4 regions of the Exiguobacterium sp. BRG2 genome follow, and region 3 is predicted to be linked to each of the others. Evidence: riboswitches for the same ligand, from Rfam matches in the RefSeq annotation. Region 3 holds a riboswitch; each other region holds the start of a gene.
What was found. Region 3 has a riboswitch for thiamine pyrophosphate ahead of Q9R23_RS02615 (thiamine phosphate synthase). Riboswitches for the same ligand answer to the same signal wherever they lie in the genome.

Region 1 (5,085 bases), on a different contig from region 3:
CAAAATTACAACAATCAGATACTTTAGTCGCTACATATAAATGGATGTGTCTCAGTCTCTCTATTCTGTCCTTTTTATTAATTAGTGCGACAATCTTTTTTTCCCACCGGTTCGCACCTAACAAGTCAGACGAATCGTCCTTAGAGTAAACGAAAAGCGCAGCCAAAGCTGCGCTTTTCGTTTACTCTAAGAATTATTCAGATACTGCTTTTCCCTCTTGTACATGCTCCATCGCCATATGAACAAGCGACGACACATGATGGTCATCTAAAGAATAATACACGGCTTTTCCATCTTTACGAAACTTGACGAGCCCTTGTTTTAACAGGGAGCGAAGATGATGAGATGCTGTCGCAATCGAGCAGTCGACAGAAGCAGAGACATCACAAACGCACAATTCCTCTTCGATCGTCAACGCATAAACGATTCGTAGTGTGTCGCATCTGAAAGGATCTTAAATAATTTTCCGATTTCAAGCGTCGGAATCGTATCAACGACTTGTCCAATCTCAGACGCACGCTGTTCATCAATAGCAATCGTTTCACAACGGGGAATGTCCATGTCCGTCACCTCGTTTCTATTTCTATATTGCACCATGAGAAACAGGACATTTGCAAGTTCAGCGCATCCGCCTACGAATGAGCCAAAATACAACCCATCCCCCTACGTAATCACCGATATCCCAAACGATTCGATTTTGATCGACCGCACGTACACCGATATCGATGATCTTCGTACTCTCCAATCGATTCCTATAACGCTTACGTAATCGAGCAGGAATCGGGAGACGAAGCAGTATTCGATAATAGATGTCTAAGTGGGTGTGTCCCCAAATTTCTGTAGCGATCGAACTTGTCTTGATATACAACGGACGTTTGTAGCGTCTTTCATACTTTTCCTTCAGCAAGAGAGCCATTTCATAAGATACACGATTAGGACGCGGAAATAAAATTTTCCCCAAATGGTAGATCCCCCGATTATCCACGCGAATGATTTGTGGTTCCAATCGATACCGGATCCAATAGCCCCGAAAACGGATCGTCTGCCATTTCAATACAATCACCTCTGAACGGATTATACCCTGTTCTGAAGAGATTGATGCCATTCCCGTACAGCATCTGTCATATGTTGTGCAGCACGCCGTCGATCTTCTTTAGCAAAAATTTCCGAGATGACCGCATATCCTTCTAATGGGATAGGAAGAGAAGCGACATTCGTTGCCGTAATTCCGCCAATGCCAATTAAAGGTAAGCGCACGGCTTCGCGAATCGCTTGAAGCATCGTGTGTGGCATCGAGTCGGCGTCTGCTTTCGATGACGTCGCAAATAGAGAACCTACACCTAAATAAGATGCTCCATCTCGTTCTGCTTCAATCGCTTGCGCGACGGTTGCTACCGATACGCCGATCACAGTGTTCGGTAAGAGACGTCGCGCTGCGGTTAGAGGAATATCTTCTTGTCCGATATGCAAACCAGCTCCGACAAGTAACGCAATATCAATTCGGTCATTGATAATCAAAGGAACATCATGACGATCCGTCAGTCTCTTTAACCGGACTGCCTGTTCGAAGAATTCCTTTCCCTGCGCTGTTTTTTCCCGTAATTGTATAATCGTTGCACCACCTAAAATCGCTTCTTCAACGACCGTTTCGATTGCAACTCCCGGATGATATCGACGATCTGTCACCGCATAAATGGAATAATCAATTGACATGTTCTACCACCTCCATCAAATCTTGCTCCGTCATCAGACTGATTGCATTGAACAACTCTCGTTTGAAATTACCTAGACCTTTTTCTGATGCTGCCTGTTCTCCTGCTTTTCCCATGATAAATGTTCCGTGGACTGCTGCCTCAAACGCAGAATATCCTGCACCAAGAAAACTCGCAATCAAAGAAGCTGTCATACACCCCGTACCTGTGACGTCTCCGAGACGCGGCGTACCTACTTGTAGTTCCACTTCGCGCATGCCATCCGTGATGTAGTCGATTGGACCTGTGACGACAATGACGGACTTTTGTTTACGAGCGAATGCACGAATGATTTCTCGATCCATGATCTCATCACTAGCAGCATCGACTCCTTTTGTTCGTCCATTCTCCCCAAGCAATGTCTTGATTTCTGAAGCATTTCCTTTAACGACCGTACATCCGAGTCTACTCAATTCTTTTGAAAAGGACGTACGCAATGATGTGGCTCCCGCTCCAACTGGATCAAGGATGATCGGAACGTTCAAGCGTCTCGCTTCGCTTGCGGCGAGTCGTTGAGCTGCTTGCATGTCTGCATCAATTGTTCCAATGTTCAAGACAAGAGCTTGCGCGAGTCGAACCATCTCTTCCACTTCGCGAATATCCTCCGCCATGACTGGAGATGCGCCAACGGCAAGTGTGACATTGGCGCAATCATTGATCGTGACTGTGTTCGTCAAATGATGAATGAGTGGTTTGTGTTTAAGAATGGTCGTAAACATGTGAATCCCTCCAAAGTGAATGAAAATGATGTGTCGGTCCAATCCCTTGTCCGAGAGCAAATCCATGACGAATCGCCTCTGTAACATACTTCTTGGCCTGACGTACACTGTCCGGTAAAGCTTCTCCAAGTGCCATCCGTGCCGCAATCGCTGCAGATAAGGTACAGCCTGTTCCGTGAGTATGTTGATTATCTAACCGATCTGATGTGAAACGGTATTCTTCTTGCCCGTCCCATAATAAATCCGTGGCAGCTCCCGGTAGATGTCCACCTTTTAGCAAGACAGCTCCAGTCTTCATAGCCAACTGATGCATCGCCAGTCGCATCTCCTCTAGATTAGTAACTGATTGCCCTGTTAAGCGCTCTGCTTCCGGTAAATTTGGTGTGACGAGTGTCGCAAGTGGCAGTAACTCCGCGATTAGTGCTTCCTCTGCCTCCGTCCGCAATAGGGCATGCCCGCCTTTTGCGACCATGACAGGGTCTAGTATGATTGGAACTGTCTGTTTGCGAAGATGTGTTGCAATGACGTGAATCGTTTGTGCATTCGAGACCATACCGATTTTGATAGCATCCACACGAATATCTGAAAAGATTGAAGCTAATTGGGCATCAACGATTTCCGATGATAACTCTTCTACTGCTTGAACGCCCAGTGTATTTTGAGCCGTTACCGCTGTCAAAACACTCATCCCATAAACGCCCAATGCTGAAAATGTCTTTAAATCTGCCTGAATTCCAGCTCCACCACCGGAGTCAGATCCCGCAATCGTCAATACATGTTTCATATTTTTCTCACCTTTCCATCGAGCAATGTAAGGGAGTTGTTACCGACAAAAAAAGCGTCGACCGCTGTAAAAAAGCAGTCGACGCTATACGAAATCGTTATCCAACCATTTCGGTATCCGTTCGGCTCAACTTTCCTACGCTGGTATTATCCAGTTCAGGTAATAGGGTCGAAAACAGATTGGTTTTCCTCTCAGCCGGATTCCTCCAGCTCCCCTAGTTGCTCAAGTATTCATTTCGCCTTAACTGTAGCATAGCGGCAAGAAAAAAACGAGCCGAAGCTCGTTTTGAATTATAGATATGCTAATGGATTAACTGCATTCAGAGGAGAAGAGGCACTGTACTGATAGCCTCCGACATGTAGTTCGAAATGCAAGTGTGGTCCTGTTGAATTCCCAGTACTACCAAGTGTTCCAACTTGCTGACCTTGAGAAACTGTTTGTCCTGCATGAACAGATAACGAACTCATATGAGCGTAGACTGTCGTATAGACTTTCCCGTCAAGGAAGTGAGAAATCATGACGTGATTTCCATAAGGCCCACCACCTGAAGCTGTAATGACCGTTCCAGCTGCTGCTGCGACGATTGGTGAGCCGACCGAACCACTGAAATCGACACCATTATGGAACGTATAGCCGTTCGCACCGCTTGCTGGTCCAAACCCTTGTGATACGCCACCAGAAGATGGACGAACGAATTTCCCACCGCTCGAAACAACGGGTGAAGCAACTGAAGTAGGTGATTCTGAACTCTTACCTGCTTGTTTTGCTGCTTGAGCATTCGCTTTAGCGGCTTTTTCAGCTGCTGCTTTCTCGGCTGCTGCTCTTTCAGCCGCCACTTTAGCTGCTGCCTTCGCTGCCGCAATCGCACGTTCTTGAGCTTCAAGTGTCGCTTGTAGTTCTTTCGCGTCTAGAAGTTCTGTCGTAAACTTCGTCTTACCTTTTCTTAATTTTTTAAGCGTAGCACTGCGTTCTTTCATTTGAACTTTCAACGCTTTTTTTTGTTCGATTAATGTTTTCTTCTCTTCAACCTGCTTCGTCTTTTTTTCAACGAGCGCTTGTTTTGCTTCCGCTAGCTTTTGTTGGGTTGCGATGTAATCCGAAATCATTTTATCATCTTGCTCCGCGATTTTTTTCCCTGCCATGACACGACTAAATAAATCACCTAAATCCTTCGATCCAAAAATGACTTCTTCCCATTTGATTGAGTTTCCATCGTTTTCTTGGAAGACACGTAGACGATCACCGAGTAGTTCTTCTTGTTTTTTCAACATCTCTTCGTAGCGAACGATGTCTGCTTTTAATTCATCGATTCGCAAATTCAATTTCTCGATTTGTTTATTTTTTTCGGAAATCTGAAAAATCTTTTCGTTGATCGCTGCATCGATTCGATTGATTTGACGTTGTTCTTTCGAAATTTTCGACTCTTGTTTTTTAATTGCTTTTTCTAATTTACGTTGTTCTGCGGCATTTTCAGCCTTTTTTTCTTTGATCGTTGCTGCCGCAATTGGTTGTGTTCCTGTTATAAGTAATGCTCCTAAAACAATGGTAGAAATTAGTTTTTTTAGCATATATCGTTTTCCTCACTTATGTTTTTCATATTTTATTATAGTATTCAAGTTTCTCTCACATCTGAAATAGATTATAGCACCCTAATCGTTTCAAAAAAATTTCATTTACATTTCAAATGAAAACGTTTTTTGTAATATAATCATTTATTTTTTGAAAATCGCAAAAAAAGAACCGCTGCATAAGCAACGATTCTTTACTGTTTAAAACATCGTCATTGGGTTCACTGAGCTAGCTGGACCAGTTGCACTATAGCTGTATCCAC
Region 2 (5,085 bases), on a different contig from region 3:
ATTTTCTTTGTCTTATCGATCACGATCGTCGGTGCATTGATTCCGTATGAGACGGCTGGCGGAGTCAGTAGTCCATTCATCATGGTCTTTGATGCGATCGGCATCCCGTATGCCGCTGACTTGATGAACATCGTCGTCTTGACAGCACTATTATCCGTCGGGAACTCGGGATTGTATGCCGCGACCCGAATGTTATGGGCAATGGCACAAGAAGGGATGATTTCAAAGAAATTATCTTATGTTAATGCCCGTGGTGTGCCGATGCGCGCTTTACTCTTTACGATGATGTTTGCGATGTTATCTCTTCTGACAGCTTTTTTCGCAGAGGATACCGTCTTTATCTGGCTCTTGTCTTTAGCTGGACTCGGTGCTCAAGTCGGTTGGATTTCAATTTCCGCTTCGCAACTTGCGTTCCGCCGTCAGTTCATCCGAAACGGACATGATCTATCCGAACTAAAGTTCAAGACGCCATTCTATCCAGCATTACCGTTGATATCGTTGACACTTAATGTCGTTGTCCTTTTCAGTCTTGCGTTTCAAGCGGATCAACGAATTGCTTTATACATCGGTGTTCCATTTTTCCTCGTCATGTGGGGAAGCTATCATCTGTTCATTAAAGGAAAACACCTATCGGCTCAAAGTGACATTCGAGTCGCCCCTTCCCAACTCGAAGAATAATGCCATATGAAAAGAGGCCGCGGTATCATCCACGGCCTTTTTTCATATGCTTGTTCTATTCCTTAAGTGTTCGCATCATCAATAGTTCTCCTTGATGGAGCTCTACTGTCGCTTCTGACGTACTCCATTCATTACTGACGGTCAAGGAACCTCCGACCGGAACAGGATGCATATCAAGTGGATATTTGACTCCAGCTAAACTCAAGATTGACGGCACAAGTGGAATGAAAGAAAGATAATGATAGATTTCGGCTTCGACTGCATACGATCCTACTGCCAAATATCGCACCTCTTCCCGTTTCGTGACGAGTCGCGCTTCAGGGTATTGCTTCAATAAATACACATTTTGAACGGTCATGTCGAGTCGTCCACCTGTTGCTCCGACGATGATAGTATCATCAAACCGTTTCATCTCTGATACTGTACGAAGGGCGAGTTCGAGATCCGTCTCATCTTTCTCAGCCGGATGAACGATTGCTCCTTCAGGTACGTAACCAAGCGAATCAAAATCACCGATCGTCATGTCGCATGTCAGCCCAAACAATTCAATAGTCTGAACACCACCATCGACACCAATGATGAAATCACTAGACTGACAAAGCATCCGCAAATCAGGCACTTCTTCTTGAGGACCGGCGCACACGAGAATCGCCCGCATCTCAGACGCCTCGTGCTGAATAACGTAGTAAACGTGGCGCAGTTGTAAAGAGGAGACCCGCGACGACACCGCATAAAACATAAGATGGTACCATGTATGTCGCGTTATAAACTAATGAATATGGCACGACTGGACCTTCTGCATATTTCGCGAAGAACACGATTCCGCTGATGACATGACAGATATAACGGAGTCCTGCGCCTAATAGTGTTGCAAGGAGAACGAACGCCATCAAACGTTTCTTTTGTCCGTTACGTGCAGTTTGTCTAACCTGACGGGCGAACAGACCGCTCAGTCCGACGACACCGTATGCAATCGTGTAATCGAGTAATGGTTGGACGATCGTCAAGACTTGTGGGGCGAACATCAGTTGGATCGTACCAACAAGCGCTCCTGTGACGACACCTCCGATGACACCGTGGCGAAATGCCATGACAAAGATCGGTAACATCGCTAAGCTGATTGAACCGCCTTGTGGCATTTTAAATGGAATCAGTAAATCAAAGACGACCCCGAGACTTGCGAAGATGGCAATTTCCATCATCATTTGTAACCGTTTCATGCTATTTCCTCCTTCATTGTACGAGAGGACGCAAAAAGGCAATACGACGAACGCCGTACTGCCTGCGTGCGCCACATCCCTACGTCCGTTTGAACGGAACAGGTTCGAAGGGTTAAAGTCTAAAAGACTCCTCTCAGCCGCTTTTCAAGCGACACCCCTTGCGGTCATCATATTTCGTTTTCTCGTTCTTATTATACGGCAGCCCCTTGACGAATGCTAGTGATCGCTTCCGCATAATCTGGTGCATTGTAGATTGCTGATCCCGCGACAAGAACGTTCGCGCCGTTTTCGATGCAAAGTTTTGCTGTTTCCGGGTTGACGCCACCATCAATCTCGATTTCAAATGTCAGATCACGATCTGCTTTCATTTGTGCAAGTGATGCGAGTTTTGGCATGACATTCTCGATGAAGGCTTGTCCACCAAAGCCCGGATTGACCGTCATCAATAAGACCATATCGACATCCTCAAGGACGTGTTCAATCGTCGATAATGGCGTGTGAGGATTCAAGACGACCCCTGCTTTTGCACCGGATAGCTTGATTTGTTGTAAAACACGGTGGACGTGGTTCGTCGCTTCGACGTGGAACGTCACGATATCTGCCCCTGCCTTAACGAAATCTTCAACGAAACGTTCTGGCTGGTCAATCATTAAATGGACATCAAGGACCATATCCGTCTTTTGACGTAAACTGCTGAGCACAGGCAGTCCAAACGAGATATTCGGTACGAACTGACCATCCATGACATCGAAATGGATATAGTCCGCGCCTGCTGCCTCGACTGCTTTGACATCACGCTCAAGATTCGCAAAATCTGCTGATAAGATAGATGGTGCAATTTTAATCATCTTCAATACCTCCGGGCTCGATTCTTGATTTCGTCTATAAACATACCATAGTTCTCATAACGAGAGGACATGATTTCTTGTGCTTCGACGGCTTCCTTGACAGCACATCCGGGTTCATTCAAGTGCAAACATCCTCGATACTTACATTCGTCCTGTACAGCCACGAATTCAGGAAAACTCCACCGTACATCCTCGATTTCCATATCATACGGAAAATCAAGGTTCGAGAAACCTGGTGTATCAGCAATCAAGCCTTCGGCAAGTGGCATCAACGTGACGTGTCGTGTCGTATGCCGCCCACGTCCGAGTGATTTCGAAATCGCACTCGTCTCTAAGTCGAGTGTTGGTTCAAGTGCGTTCAAGAGCGAACTTTTCCCAACACCGGATTGTCCGGCAAGAACACTCGTTTTCCCGGCCAGTAACGGACGGACTTGCTCAACACCCGACAACGTCTCACTGGATGTCTCGATGACCGTATATCCAATCTTCCGGTAAGCGGCAATTGCCTCTCTAACTGCAGGACCTTTGACATCATCAAGCAAGTCCATCTTCGTTAACAGGATGACGGGTTGGATTTCCTTCGCTTCGATCAAGACGAGGAAACGATCGAGCAAGTGCGCTGAAAAATCAGGTTCTGCAGCCGAGACGACAAGCAACGCTTGATCGATATTCGCGACAGGCGGGCGTACTAAAAAGTTGTCCCGCTCCTTCACTTCGAGAATATACCCGGTCTCACTTTCGATATGAAGAACGACTTCGTCTCCAACGACTGGACTGATGCCGCGTTTTCGGAAATTCCCTCTTGCCCGTGAACGGACCTCTCCTTCTGGTGTCATGACATCATAAAAGCCACCCTGCAGGCGTATGATCGTTCCTTCTCGATTCTCTTCGATGCGTTGTTCCGTCATCCTATGCACTCCTTTTTCATCACATTTACTGTGCGTCTTTTGCTTGATTGTACGTGATGGTTTTTGAACGATACACCGTATCGTCTTTATAAATCGTAATCTTGCCTTCTTCTCCCGGATCAATCGTCACCGGCACGTCGAATGTCTCATCTTGGTCAATTGATTCCTCGATGACGGTCCGCTTCCCTTTCGCATCTTCCGTCTCAATCCGGATGACTTGTTTCGGTGGTTCCTCGTCCTCGTTCTCGCTGACCGCGTCATAGACGACCTTTTCAGGGAACGTCGCTGTCAACGTTTTTTCTTCCTCACCTTTTGAGATGAAGACCGTCACGGAGTCGTTCGGTTCGACTTGAGTCCCTGCTTGTGGGAATTGACGGATAACTTGATCGAGTTTCACGTCGCTAGAAAATTCTTGCTCGAACGTTCCATCGAGCCCTTTTTCGTCCAGGTAGGCTTTTGCTTCGTCACTCGATAAGTTCGTCAAATCCTTCAACTCGAAGGAAGATGTTCCTTCCGAGACGGTGATCGTAATCGTTTGTTCTTTCGCGATGACCTCCGTACCAGCCGAGATCGATTGCCGGATCACATTACCTCGCTCGATTTCATCCGACTTTTCACGTTCGACCTCGACTTTAGCGAATCCAGCCTCTTTTAACGTCTCAATCGCCTCTTTTTCAGCGTCATCTGTCACATCCGGTACTTCGACCGGAGCACTTCCGGTAGAGACGACCAAGTTGACTGTCGAGCCCTTCTTGACCTGTGCGTTTTCACGCGGTGTCTGACTGATGACGTCTCCCTCATCGACCGTATCACTGTTTCGTTCTGTCGTCTCGACAACAAATCCAAGTTTCTCAAGCTTCGTTTCCGCTTCATCTCCATCCGTTTTGACGACGGACGGTACCGTAACGGTAGGATCCGGCCACATCGCAAACGTCGTAGCCGCTCCACCGAGTAATACCAGTAATAATAGGATGACCCACCAGCGTTTTTTCTTTTTCTTTTCTGACGGTTTCGGTTGAACGGTCGTGACGACAGGTGTGTCCGGTTCCGCTTTTGATTCTTCTGGCACTTGTACAGGTGATAAGACCATCGTCTTTTCCATCTCATCCTCTTCTGCACCTCGGATGCCTTCACTTGCTCGTTCGTCAGACAACGCCGTCACCATATCTGCCTTAAAGGCTGCGACGGACTGTTGGCGGTCATGTGGTGCTTTTGCGAGCGCCTGCATGATACAGTTCTCAAGCGCTTGTGGCACTTTCGGATTCAAGACGGATGGACGACGCGGTGTATCTTGCAGATGCTTCAAAGCGATTGCAACCGGTGAATCACCCTCGAACGGGACTTGTCCTGTCACAAGTTCGTATAAGACAGCACCAAGCGAATAGATATCCGACTTCTCATCGGCAAATTTACCTTTTGCTTGTTCTGGCG
Region 3 (5,085 bases):
ATATCATCGAGAAGCCACGTCAGCGCTGCCCGGTCGACATCTAATACATGTGCTTCGATCGTCACCGTCGAATTAATCGCTTCAAGTCGCGCTTTTGCAGCAATCGCCTTCGGTATGCTGTGCCGTGCATCATCCTCCGTATAGAGTTGTTGCCGTTGTAGATTACTCCACTCGACATAATCGCGGTCGACGATTCGGACGACGCCGACACCAGCGCGAACGAGTTGTTCTGCCGATGCTGTTCCGAGTGCCCCCATCCCGATGATCAGTACCTTTGCTGTTGCGAAGCGTGCTTGTCCAGCTTCTCCAATCGGTCGAAATCGAGTTTGACGTGAATAACGTGTCATCGAATCAATCCACTCGTTGGACTACTCGCGACTGCATACTGTTTCTTCTCGATTCTTCCCGCTTCGTAGCCGAAGCGCCCTGCTTCGACGGCTAGTCGCATCGCGTGCGCCATCTTGACTGGATCCTGGGCATGGGCGACAGCGGAGTTCAATAAGACACCATCCGCTCCCAGTTCCATTGCATAGGCAACGTCAGTTGGAGAACCGATGCCAGCGTCGACGATGACAGGCACCGTCGTCTGCTCGATGATGAACTTTAGGTGGAGCGGATTGAGGATGCCTTGCCCAGACCCGATCGGTGACGCAGCCGGCATGATGGCATGACAGCCGAGTTCCTCGAGTCGTCGTGCAAGGACGACGTCGTCCGATGTATACGGTAAGACGATGAACCCATCTTTGAGTAACTCTTCAGAAGCCCGTAACGTCTCGATTGGGTCAGGTAGTAATGTCTTATCGCACCCAATCACTTCAACCTTGACCATGTCGCACATACCGGATGCCCGCGCAAGCTTTGCTAGCCGGACAGCTTCTTCCGCTGTCTTCGCACCAGCCGTGTTCGGTAGTAAATCGTACTTCGTTAAATCAAGCGACTCCAAGAAATTCGATTGTTGTTTGTCGAAGAGATCGAGCCGCCGGACAGCGAACGTCAAGATTTGTGAAGCGGACGCATCGATGGCCTCCTGCTGTACCGTAGCATCCGTATATTTCCCCGTTCCAAGTAATAACCGTGATTCGAATGTCTTTTCTCCAATTTTCAACATCTTTATCCTCCTCCTACGAAATGAACGATTTCGAATGTGTCATTGTTCCGAACGACCGTTTGATCGTAAGCTCCGCGGTCGATGATCTGTCGGTTCTGTTCGACGATGACGAGTTTTTCCCCTAAGCCAAGTTGCGTGAGCATGTCCTCAATCGTCTCAATCTGTTCAATGGTGTGGTCGTTGCCGTTAATCGTAATATTCATCGGACTTCCTCCTTTAGGATCAACCGTAATGTGTTTGCCAAAACTTCCGCTGTCGCCGGTGCGAGTAATATGCCATGCCGATGATGCCCCGTCGCTATAAAGATCCGACGGGATGAATCGGCGACTCCGATATATGGCAAGCCGAACTCTGTTTGTGGTCGTACGCCTGACCAGACTTCTTCGATGACAGCATCACGGATCGGTGGATAGAGACGCTCTGCTGCTTGAAGCAGTGACGTGACTCCTGCGACACTAACACCGATCGTCTCGTCGTGCGGTAGTTCGGTCGCACCGATCAATATCCGTCCGTCCGCTTTCGGTACGAGGTAGACGTCGTCATCAAACAGGATCGAGCGTAACGGCTGACCCGCGAGACGGACCGCCAGACATTCCCCTTTGACACCGTGCGTCGCTATCGAAATACCAGCTGTATCGAGCAAGGCTTGGGACCCGCGTCCGGCAGCAACCGTCACCGTTCGTCCCGTCCACGTTCCCGTGTTCGACTCAACCCTAATGAAATCATTACTCTCCTCGATTCGCGTGACGTCCACCTGTTCTTCGATTGGTATCCCACGATTTCGTAAGGCATGCATCAATGCAGTCGTTAGTCGTCGCGGATCGATTTGACCGACCGATGGAAATAAGTATTCTTGCCCATTTCGTTTCAATAAAAATGGTTGTTCCCGGTAGCCACAATCGATCCCGGTCTCGCGCGTGAGGCGTCGCGCAAGTAACGGATACAGACGGCGACTTCGCGCGGCAAGTGTATGCAATTCTTCTCTCAGCTCGATGTCCGTCGCAAGCATTCCGGCAGCCGCCCGACTCGTCCCTTGTCCGCATGTTCCGCGATCAAGGACAAGAACGGATTCGTTCTGACAAGCGAGACTGTAAGCAAGCGTCAAACCGATGACTCCACAACCGATGATGATGTGATCCGTCATACCCGTACCCCCTGATAACGCTGAATGGCAGCATGCGGGTCCGCTTGACCGAGAATACCGGATAAGACGGCGATTCCGCTTGCACCGGTCACTGCGATCTCAGGAATGCGATCAGGAGTGATCCCGCCGATTGCGATGACTGGTTTCGTCGTGAAAGTGACAACTTGCTTCAAGGCATCGATCCCTCGCGGTGGCACGTTTGGTTTCGACGCTGTCGGATAAATATGACCGTACAGCAATCGATCGGCTCCTTCCGCTTCCGCTGCAAGTGCTTCTGCCAGAGAGTGGACGGATTTCCCGATGATAAGATTCGGAAAGTGACGCCTTACATCGCCGACGCGTAAGGATCGTCGAGTCAACTGCACACCGATACCAGCGACATGGGCGACGTCGACCCGGTCATGAACGGTTAATTGATTAGGCGAATACCCTTTCGCAAGGAGCGCGTCAATCAGTTCTAGCAATTCTGCTGCCGACAAATTCGGTTCTCGAAGATGAAGCTGATCCGTATATGGTTGAAGCGATTGAAAGGTTTCCACTCCATCGCGTGGATTGATGGATCCCGTCGAAATCAGATGTAAACGCATCATGTTCTTCCTTTCGATACGAAAAAGGACCACTCCCGATGTTGAAGGGAGTGGTCCGAAAATGCGCTAAAGCGCTAAGGATATCTAAGGTTTCGAGCCACTTCCCTCCGCTAGTACGAACTAGATCAGGTTCAAAGGGTCCGGATACTTCCGTCTCAGTCTGCTGGGAGACTCCCCTAGTGTCTTTTCGTGTTTAATTGGCTTGCCCCATTAGTCTAGCATGAGTTGCTTTACTTCGCTAGTCCTAGTTGAGCGCTTCCACTTGCTGAATAAGCTCCGATTTCGTCGGTCGCTGTTGCTTCTGGCTGTCGGCATAGGTCTGCTTCAGCTTTAAGATCCGCATCACTTTAGCATCGAGCATCGCAGGCGTCAGCGTTTTTTCTTTAACGGCTTGCATCACTTCGGTGTGGACCTTCGGATAGGCACCTGCTTCCGAAAACATCGCCATATCAGCTCCATTGACAAGTGCCTGGCGTGCCGCTTCCGCGAGACCATATCGTTTCGTGATCGCCCCCATGACAAGGTCATCCGTGATGATGACACCCTTGAATCCGAGTTGTTGACGCAAGAGGTCAGTCAAGATCGGCTTCGAGAGCGAAGATGGATTTTGATCGTCATACGCGGGATAGAGAATATGGGCGACCATCACCATCTCGGCGCCCTCTTGAATCGCTTCTTGGAACGGTAACAGTTCCGTTCGCTTCAGTTCTTCCTTTGATGCTGTCACTTTCGGCAAACCGACATGGGAATCGACACTCGTATTGCCGTGACCGGGAAAATGTTTGACGACCGGAATCGTTCCCGTCTCTTGCATCCCATGCATCAGGGCCGTACCGAGAGTCGCGACGGTCTTCGGATCAGCACTTAACGCACGGTCGCCGATGATTGGATTGTTCGGATTGCTATTGACGTCAAGGACCGGTGCGAAGTCCATGTTGAACCCATAAAATCGTGACAGGTGACCGAGCGTACGTCCGACATCTTCCATTTTTGCAGCATCTGCACCTTGCGCCATCCGTTGACTCGTCGGGAGACGTAATCGTTGATCCGGTACCCGGCTGACCCGTCCGCCCTCTTCATCAACCCCGACGAAGGCATACGGTTTTTGGTTCGTTTCTTGAATGGCACGCGTGAACGTCAAGAGTTGATCTTCTGACGTAATATTCCCACCAAGCAGTAAGACCCCACCGATCGCATGCGTCTGCAACAATTTCCGGTCAGCTGCTGAAAGTTCCGTGCCGGCAACTCCGATATAGAGCAATTGATCGATCTTTTCTGACGTCGACATCGCTTCAAGTTGCTGCTTTAATCGTGCTTGTTGTCGTTCTTCCTTTGTCGGCTCAGGCTTTGATTTCTTCGCCTCCGTCGGTTGCTTCGTTGCTGGTTGTGATGGTTTCGTTGGTTCCGTCGTCTCCTGCGCACACCCTGCAAGCAACAGGCAACCGATCAGTACTACTTTCTTCACAAAGGATCCTCGCTCCGGACACCATTGATGGAATAATAGACGGAAATCTCAGCGTTCAAGGATTGCGAGACCGAACAGTATTTATCTTTTGATAACGAGATGGCACGACGGACCTTATCTTCCGGGAGATCACCTTCAAGCCGGTAATGAATCGAGATCGACGTAAAGCGCCGCGGATGATCCTCTGCCCGTTCCCCTTCGATATCCATTTCGAAATGAGTGATCGTCAAGCGCATCTTCTCTAAAATCGAGACGATGTCGATTCCAGTACAGCCGGCAACGGCATGTAGCAGCAGTTCAGTCGGTCGTGGTGCTTGATTTTCGCCACCGTTCTCCGGTGCTGCATCCATCGCAAGATGATGCCCTGATTCCGTCTGTCCACTAAACCCCATCTGTTTGTTCCATGTCACTGTCGCTTGCATCGTTTCCACTCCTTTGTCAGTAGTCTTCTACTGTAGTATACGCAAAAAATAGCAAGCCTGGAAATTCACACGCTATTTCGAATAATGGTTCTTTTCCCGAATTCTCGCTTTGCGATACCCGACGAAATCGTTTCATGCTATCCTGTTACTCATAGTTTCGCGCGCAAGCGCCAGAATTGAGGAATCATCCATGTCACCTACTACTCGTTTAAGTCGACGCGATTGGCTGTTGATCGCCACGTTGTCGCTCCTGACGTTCGTTCTCGGAACAAGCGAATTCGTCATCGTCGGGATCCTCGCTGAAATCTCCTCAGCTCTTAATATCACGATCGCAACAGCCGGTACGCTCGTCTCGGCAT
Region 4 (5,085 bases), on a different contig from region 3:
CGCTTTCCGACGTGACATGAAACCAACCGAACGACCAAAGAGTATTCGTTCCTTTGCCGAAAGCCGCCATCATCCAGAACGTCAATAAGAATAATAGACTATACGGCGCAAGTCGCTTCAAGAAATCAAAAGGACCCCATCCGGAGAGGAGTAGCAGTGCGATAGCAAAACTCAGGAATACTAACGTTTTGACCCAGTCATTCGTTGCAATCAAGGCAAACATGATCAAAAACAATCCGCTTCCCTTAATGACGGGATTGAGTTCAGCGAACGGGGACACGTTCGTTTGCATCACGTTTCACCTCCTGGAATTGGTACGAAAGTGGACGTTGTAGCTGACAGCGCTCGAGTAATGGAACGTCAGCGAATAACTCGCTTGGGCGACCGTCAAAAGCAATCCGTCCTTGCTCCATGACGAGGACACGATCCGCATACCGGGCGACGAGCTCCATATCATGCGTCGCCATGACGAGTGTCGTACCGTTCTGTTGTTCCATCTGTAACTGTTCCATTAAGCGTCGTGTCGTCAATCCATCTTGTCCGAAGGTCGGTTCATCGAGCAACAACAAGTCTTTCGTTTGTCCGAGCATCGTTGCGACGCTGAGCCGTCGTTGTTGCCCCGTACTAAGAGCAAGTGGTGACTGCTGTTTGACAGATGTCAGTTCCAGCCGTTCAAGCAACGCCGCGCGCTTAACATTCGTCGCTGCCCGGTGACTCCAGTCGATTTCCGCTTCGACCGTCAGCTTAAGAAACTGCAGATCCGGTTGTTGAAAGACATAGCCAACGTGCTCATAAAAGCGACGCCGGGAGTAACGATGAACCGGACGCCCCTGGAGCTGATACGTTCCACGATTGGGAAGCAACCGCCCGAGTGTCGCAAGCAATGTACTTTTCCCGGATCCATTTGCCCCGAGCAGCATCACCCATTCTCCTGTCTGCATGGAAAATGTCGCATCGGTCAACGGATATGGCGCTTTCGTCGATAATGCAGCGACGTGTAACAAAGAGCGCCCAGCTGTAGCGACAGCGGAAGGCACCTGAAGTCGCGCCGCTTGCGGTCCATCTATGGGTAACGTCTCTAAGGTATACGGATACAAAGAGGGAACGGAAATACCTTTCGTTTGAAGCTCTTTGTAATCCTGCGGGAACAGATCCCGTGGATCCGCCGTCGCAGTAATCGATCCGTCCTCAAGTAAGACGATTTGGTCGACGTACGGCAAACAGACATCAAGTTGGTGTTCAATCAAGACGATCGTTAAATCGTGTTCTTTTTGAATCCGAAAAATCAACGCCATCAGCTCATGTTGTCCGATTGGATCAATCTGAGCCGTTGGTTCATCGAGTAATAAGATCGTCGGCTCAAGTGCTAGGACCGCTGCGAGCGCGAGACGCTGTTTCATTCCTCCGGATAGACTCGCGATCGGTGTCGAGAAGGGGAGAGGGAGACCGACGAGTGCGAGTAAGCGTTCAATTCGTTCATCCATCTCCACGCGTGGAATCGAGCGATTTTCTAAACTAAAAGCGATTTCCCGTCCGATCGTCTCCATACAAAACTGTTCTTCTGGATTTTGGAACAGCACTCCGACCGAACCAGAGCGGGTAACAGTTCCAGTCTGTTCGACTTCAATCGTTTCCGGTGTCAGTCCGGCAAGGGCATGAAGTAATGTCGTCTTGCCACTCCCACTGCGACCAAGCAAAAGGGTCGTCCCGTGCTCGATCGTCAGCGATACATGATTGAGCACCGATTTCATCTGACCCGGATAGCGGATGCTAAGGTCGTCGACAGTAATCATGCGACGTCCCGTTTCGCTCGTCCTGCCGCAAACCCGTTCAAGACACCGGTCGCAACAAGGCGACGGACGAGAATTGCTGCAAGCAAGCCACCGAGTAATGCGCCGCTGATCAATTGTAAGCCAGTTGTCGCAAGCAACGTCGTCGTTGTGTAGTAACCGAATCCGTTCGCGATTAGACTATAAACGATGCTACCAATCGCGGCTCCGACACCCGATAACATCAAGGTCCATGTGTCATAACGACGGTAACGCGTCATCGCGAAGACGAGTTCCGCACCAAGTCCTTGGCAGACTCCGATCAGAAGAGCGGATAAACCAAAATGACTTCCCGTGAACAGTTCGACGGCTGCCGCGACGACTTCCGCAATTAAAGCGGCACCTGGCTTTTGAATGATTGCTGCGACGAGCGGACTCGCAATGATCCAGATACCAAACATCCAGTTGGCACCGACAGGTCCGAAGACCGCTGAGATCGGTAACCAGAGTGTTGACCAACCGAGATAGATGACGCCGCAAGCGACGGCGAGCATCATCATGACCATGATTTCTTTCATTTTCCAGTGTTGCATCAGATACGTCCTCCTTTGAATGGGGGAGACGCCAAAAAAGACCGCCCTCCGTAAAAAAGAGAGCGGTCCTCAGAAAAACTGCGCGCAGCAGGAGTCATTGGATGTGATCGCTCCACTTTCCTACGCTAGTATGAACTAGATCAGGTTCGAAGGGTCCGAAGTGAATCGTCTCAGCCAATTGGGCTCCCCTAGTGGATATGGTAATAGGTGATACGCTGTTCACTTTAGGCAATCCAGCGTCTGTTGTCAAGACATAAAAAAACGATACGCCGCAAAGGGCGTATCGTTAAACGACTTATTTGTTGTCTTCGTTCTCTTCCGCTGTTTCTTCTAAAGACGCTTCGTTGTCCTCGCCAGCTTCTGCTTGTCCCTCTGCTTCCTCGATTTCTTCAAGATCCTGCTCGAGTGTCGATTCGACGACAGCTGCGACTTGAATATCGCCTTCTGTAACGATGCGGAAATCTTTTTGCTCTGGAAGATCAGCTATAGAAATCGAATCGCCGATTTCGAGGTTCGTGACGTCGACTTCGACGTTCTCTGGTAATTTATCTGGTGTAGCGGCGACTGTTACTTTAAAGAGTGTTTGTGATAGGAAGCCGCCAACTTTTGCACCGGCTGCTTCACCAACGAGTACAACGTCTGCTTCGACTTCTGTTTCTTCATCCATTTTCACAGCGATGAATTCAACGTGATCGACGGTTGGTGTGAAGACATCCATATCACGGCGATTGATCAAGACGTTAATATTTTTACCGTCGAGTTTGAGTGAAATCAAGACGTTTTCACCGTTTTCTCGGACGATTTTAAGCAATTCTTTTTCTTCAAATGCGATTGGTGTACTTTCCACTTTGTAACCATACACGACGCCAAGAGCTTTTCCTTCATGACGCAATTGTTTACGGAGTGAGCGTGGACGTACCTCGCGTTTTTCGGCTGTTAAATTAACTGACATGTTCATTTCCCCCTTGAATTTGGTATAGCCCTCAAAAGGTAATGAATGTAGGAGCAGGACGAATCCTGAACAATATGAATCATGCTAAGACAATCGGTTTCAGACTCTAATGAATCTGACGCTTTCGTGACTTTGCATTTCTCTCCCAGGTCATTACGCTGATATTGAGAAACATGTGTGAGTAAGTCACCGGTTTGATGCGGTGCTAGTGATTTTATACCCCTATGTTTTAAATCCATAAACCTCTTTTTTTATCTTTTTGAAGTCGAAAGACCTCCAAACTGCTTGAAATCAGGGGTTGAGAGGTCTTTCATTTTTTTCATTCTTTATGGTGATTCGTTGATTTTCACGAACTAAAACATGAACGAGACGTTCAATTTGTCGCATCGTCGTCTGTCCCATCGTCGAAATTTGAAGCCACTGATTGTAAACGAGATAGTCGCTTTCGTACTGGACGTGATACCCCTGAATGCGCAGAGCGTCGCCTAAATCAGTTGCGGACGGATGAACGATCGTCAGTATTCCCGGCGCTTGTGCTTCTTGTTGTGCGAGGAGTTGGAATCCAGTTGCGCGGACGGCTTGTTCGAGATAGGTCATCTTGATTGCTGCTTGATTAAGATCGAGGGCATCAAGCGCTGCCTGACAGGCAAGCAACAGGTTCGACGAGCCGGAAAAGGCAACCCCTTCCGCGTAGAGCCCTAAATCCAGATAACGGGGAATACAGAGAGAAGGTAGGACGCGATCTGCGTGACCAATGAACGCAAGACCCGGTAAACCACCAATCGCTTTCCCGGAAACAGTCGTGACGAAAGTGCAGCCAGCGTATGAGAAATGTCCGGTTCCAACAGCGCTGATCGCATCGACGACGAGTGCGGTTCGTTGATCTAACAGCACTTTTACTGCATCAAGATCGTAGAGAACACCTGTTGACGTCTCACAATGCGTCAACCAGATCCAGTTGTATGCCGTTTGCCTCAATTGATGAGCGAGTAGCCCCAAGTCGATCGGGTGACCGGGGGGAAGCGTATGGACATCAAAAGACTTGCCGGCACGTGCCGCATGGTCAATCAAGCGTTGACCGAACTCGCCACCGTTTAGGATCAATCCATGCCCAGTGAGTTGTTGCGCGACAATATCATTGGCAAGCGTACCGCTGCCGACGGCCATCGAGACATGTGGCAAATCCAGCAACTGACACATTCGGCCACGTAAATCTTGATCGAGCTGACGCATCGAGGCCGTCCGGTGTGGACGCGGTGCTTGTTGCGCCGCTTGACGGACCGTCGGCGCAACCTCGACCGGACCGGCTAGAAAATGCAGGGGACGTAAGACATCCGCGATGACGGATCGTTCGTATGTTGCGCGCGACAACAACATCGGTACAAACTGGGCGTCACCACTACCAAGCGTCGCTGCAATCGGTGTGAAGCCGAACCGCGCGTATAGTTTTGCTTCTCGCGTCGTACCACTGATATAGACATGATCAATCGTCTCCCGCTCGAGGTAGACCATTAGAAAGCGCATCAATTGCATGAACGTACGACTATTGCGGTATTCGGGACGAACGCTAAGTAAGCGGATTTCTGCTGGATCCGTCAGTGTCTCGTCTAGCGTCACGCCCTTTTCCTCAAGCGAAAAGGGACGATGCTTTCGAATGGCGATCATCGCGACGAGTCGATCGTCTTCCTTGCCAATCAGATAAGTATTTTGATCATGAAACCGGTCAATCCGTTTGCGTTCGGTGTTCGGTTGATGTTGTGGAATCTCTTCT

Region 1: it holds a riboswitch for thiamine pyrophosphate, as region 3 does, so the genes downstream of both, thiD (bifunctional hydroxymethylpyrimidine kinase/phosphomethylpyrimidine kinase) here and Q9R23_RS02615 (thiamine phosphate synthase) in region 3, are expected to answer to the same signal.
Region 2: it holds a riboswitch for thiamine pyrophosphate, as region 3 does, so the genes downstream of both, thiT (energy-coupled thiamine transporter ThiT) here and Q9R23_RS02615 (thiamine phosphate synthase) in region 3, are expected to answer to the same signal.
Region 4: it holds a riboswitch for thiamine pyrophosphate, as region 3 does, so the genes downstream of both, Q9R23_RS08265 (ECF transporter S component) here and Q9R23_RS02615 (thiamine phosphate synthase) in region 3, are expected to answer to the same signal.

Annotation. Positions count from the first base shown of each region.
Region 1 covers NZ_JAUZUW010000007.1:117,188-122,272, forward strand. Annotated here, with positions in the region: gene Q9R23_RS10735 (CHASE3 domain-containing protein) at 1-149, shown strand, start outside; gene Q9R23_RS10740 (ArsR/SmtB family transcription factor) at 194-415, opposite strand; gene Q9R23_RS10745 (hypothetical protein) at 412-561, opposite strand; gene Q9R23_RS10750 (hypothetical protein) at 620-961, opposite strand; gene thiE (thiamine phosphate synthase) at 1,075-1,713, opposite strand; gene thiM (hydroxyethylthiazole kinase) at 1,703-2,470, opposite strand; gene thiD (bifunctional hydroxymethylpyrimidine kinase/phosphomethylpyrimidine kinase) at 2,451-3,254, opposite strand; TPP riboswitch at 3,370-3,480, opposite strand; gene Q9R23_RS10770 (murein hydrolase activator EnvC family protein) at 3,545-4,822, opposite strand; gene Q9R23_RS10775 (murein hydrolase activator EnvC family protein) at 5,024-5,085, opposite strand, start outside.
Region 2 covers NZ_JAUZUW010000002.1:104,384-109,468, reverse strand. Annotated here, with positions in the region: gene Q9R23_RS03245 (amino acid permease) at 1-678, shown strand, start outside; gene Q9R23_RS03240 (thiamine diphosphokinase) at 734-1,336, opposite strand; gene thiT (energy-coupled thiamine transporter ThiT) at 1,338-1,898, opposite strand; TPP riboswitch at 1,958-2,067, opposite strand; gene rpe (ribulose-phosphate 3-epimerase) at 2,090-2,746, opposite strand; gene rsgA (ribosome small subunit-dependent GTPase A) at 2,749-3,654, opposite strand; gene pknB (Stk1 family PASTA domain-containing Ser/Thr kinase) at 3,680-5,085, opposite strand, start outside.
Region 3 covers NZ_JAUZUW010000001.1:510,461-515,545, reverse strand. Annotated here, with positions in the region: gene Q9R23_RS02635 (ThiF family adenylyltransferase) at 1-347, opposite strand, end outside; gene Q9R23_RS02630 (thiazole synthase) at 344-1,108, opposite strand; gene thiS (sulfur carrier protein ThiS) at 1,111-1,311, opposite strand; gene Q9R23_RS02620 (FAD-dependent oxidoreductase) at 1,308-2,252, opposite strand; gene Q9R23_RS02615 (thiamine phosphate synthase) at 2,249-2,839, opposite strand; TPP riboswitch at 2,925-3,027, opposite strand; gene nagZ (beta-N-acetylhexosaminidase) at 3,084-4,304, opposite strand; gene Q9R23_RS02605 (OsmC family protein) at 4,301-4,726, opposite strand; gene Q9R23_RS02600 (MFS transporter) at 4,917-5,085, shown strand, end outside.
Region 4 covers NZ_JAUZUW010000005.1:35,041-40,125, forward strand. Annotated here, with positions in the region: gene Q9R23_RS08255 (energy-coupling factor transporter transmembrane component T family protein) at 1-292, opposite strand, end outside; gene Q9R23_RS08260 (ABC transporter ATP-binding protein) at 264-1,793, opposite strand; gene Q9R23_RS08265 (ECF transporter S component) at 1,790-2,362, opposite strand; TPP riboswitch at 2,463-2,562, opposite strand; gene Q9R23_RS08270 (50S ribosomal protein L25/general stress protein Ctc) at 2,658-3,314, opposite strand; gene Q9R23_RS08275 (GNAT family N-acetyltransferase) at 3,606-5,085, opposite strand, start outside.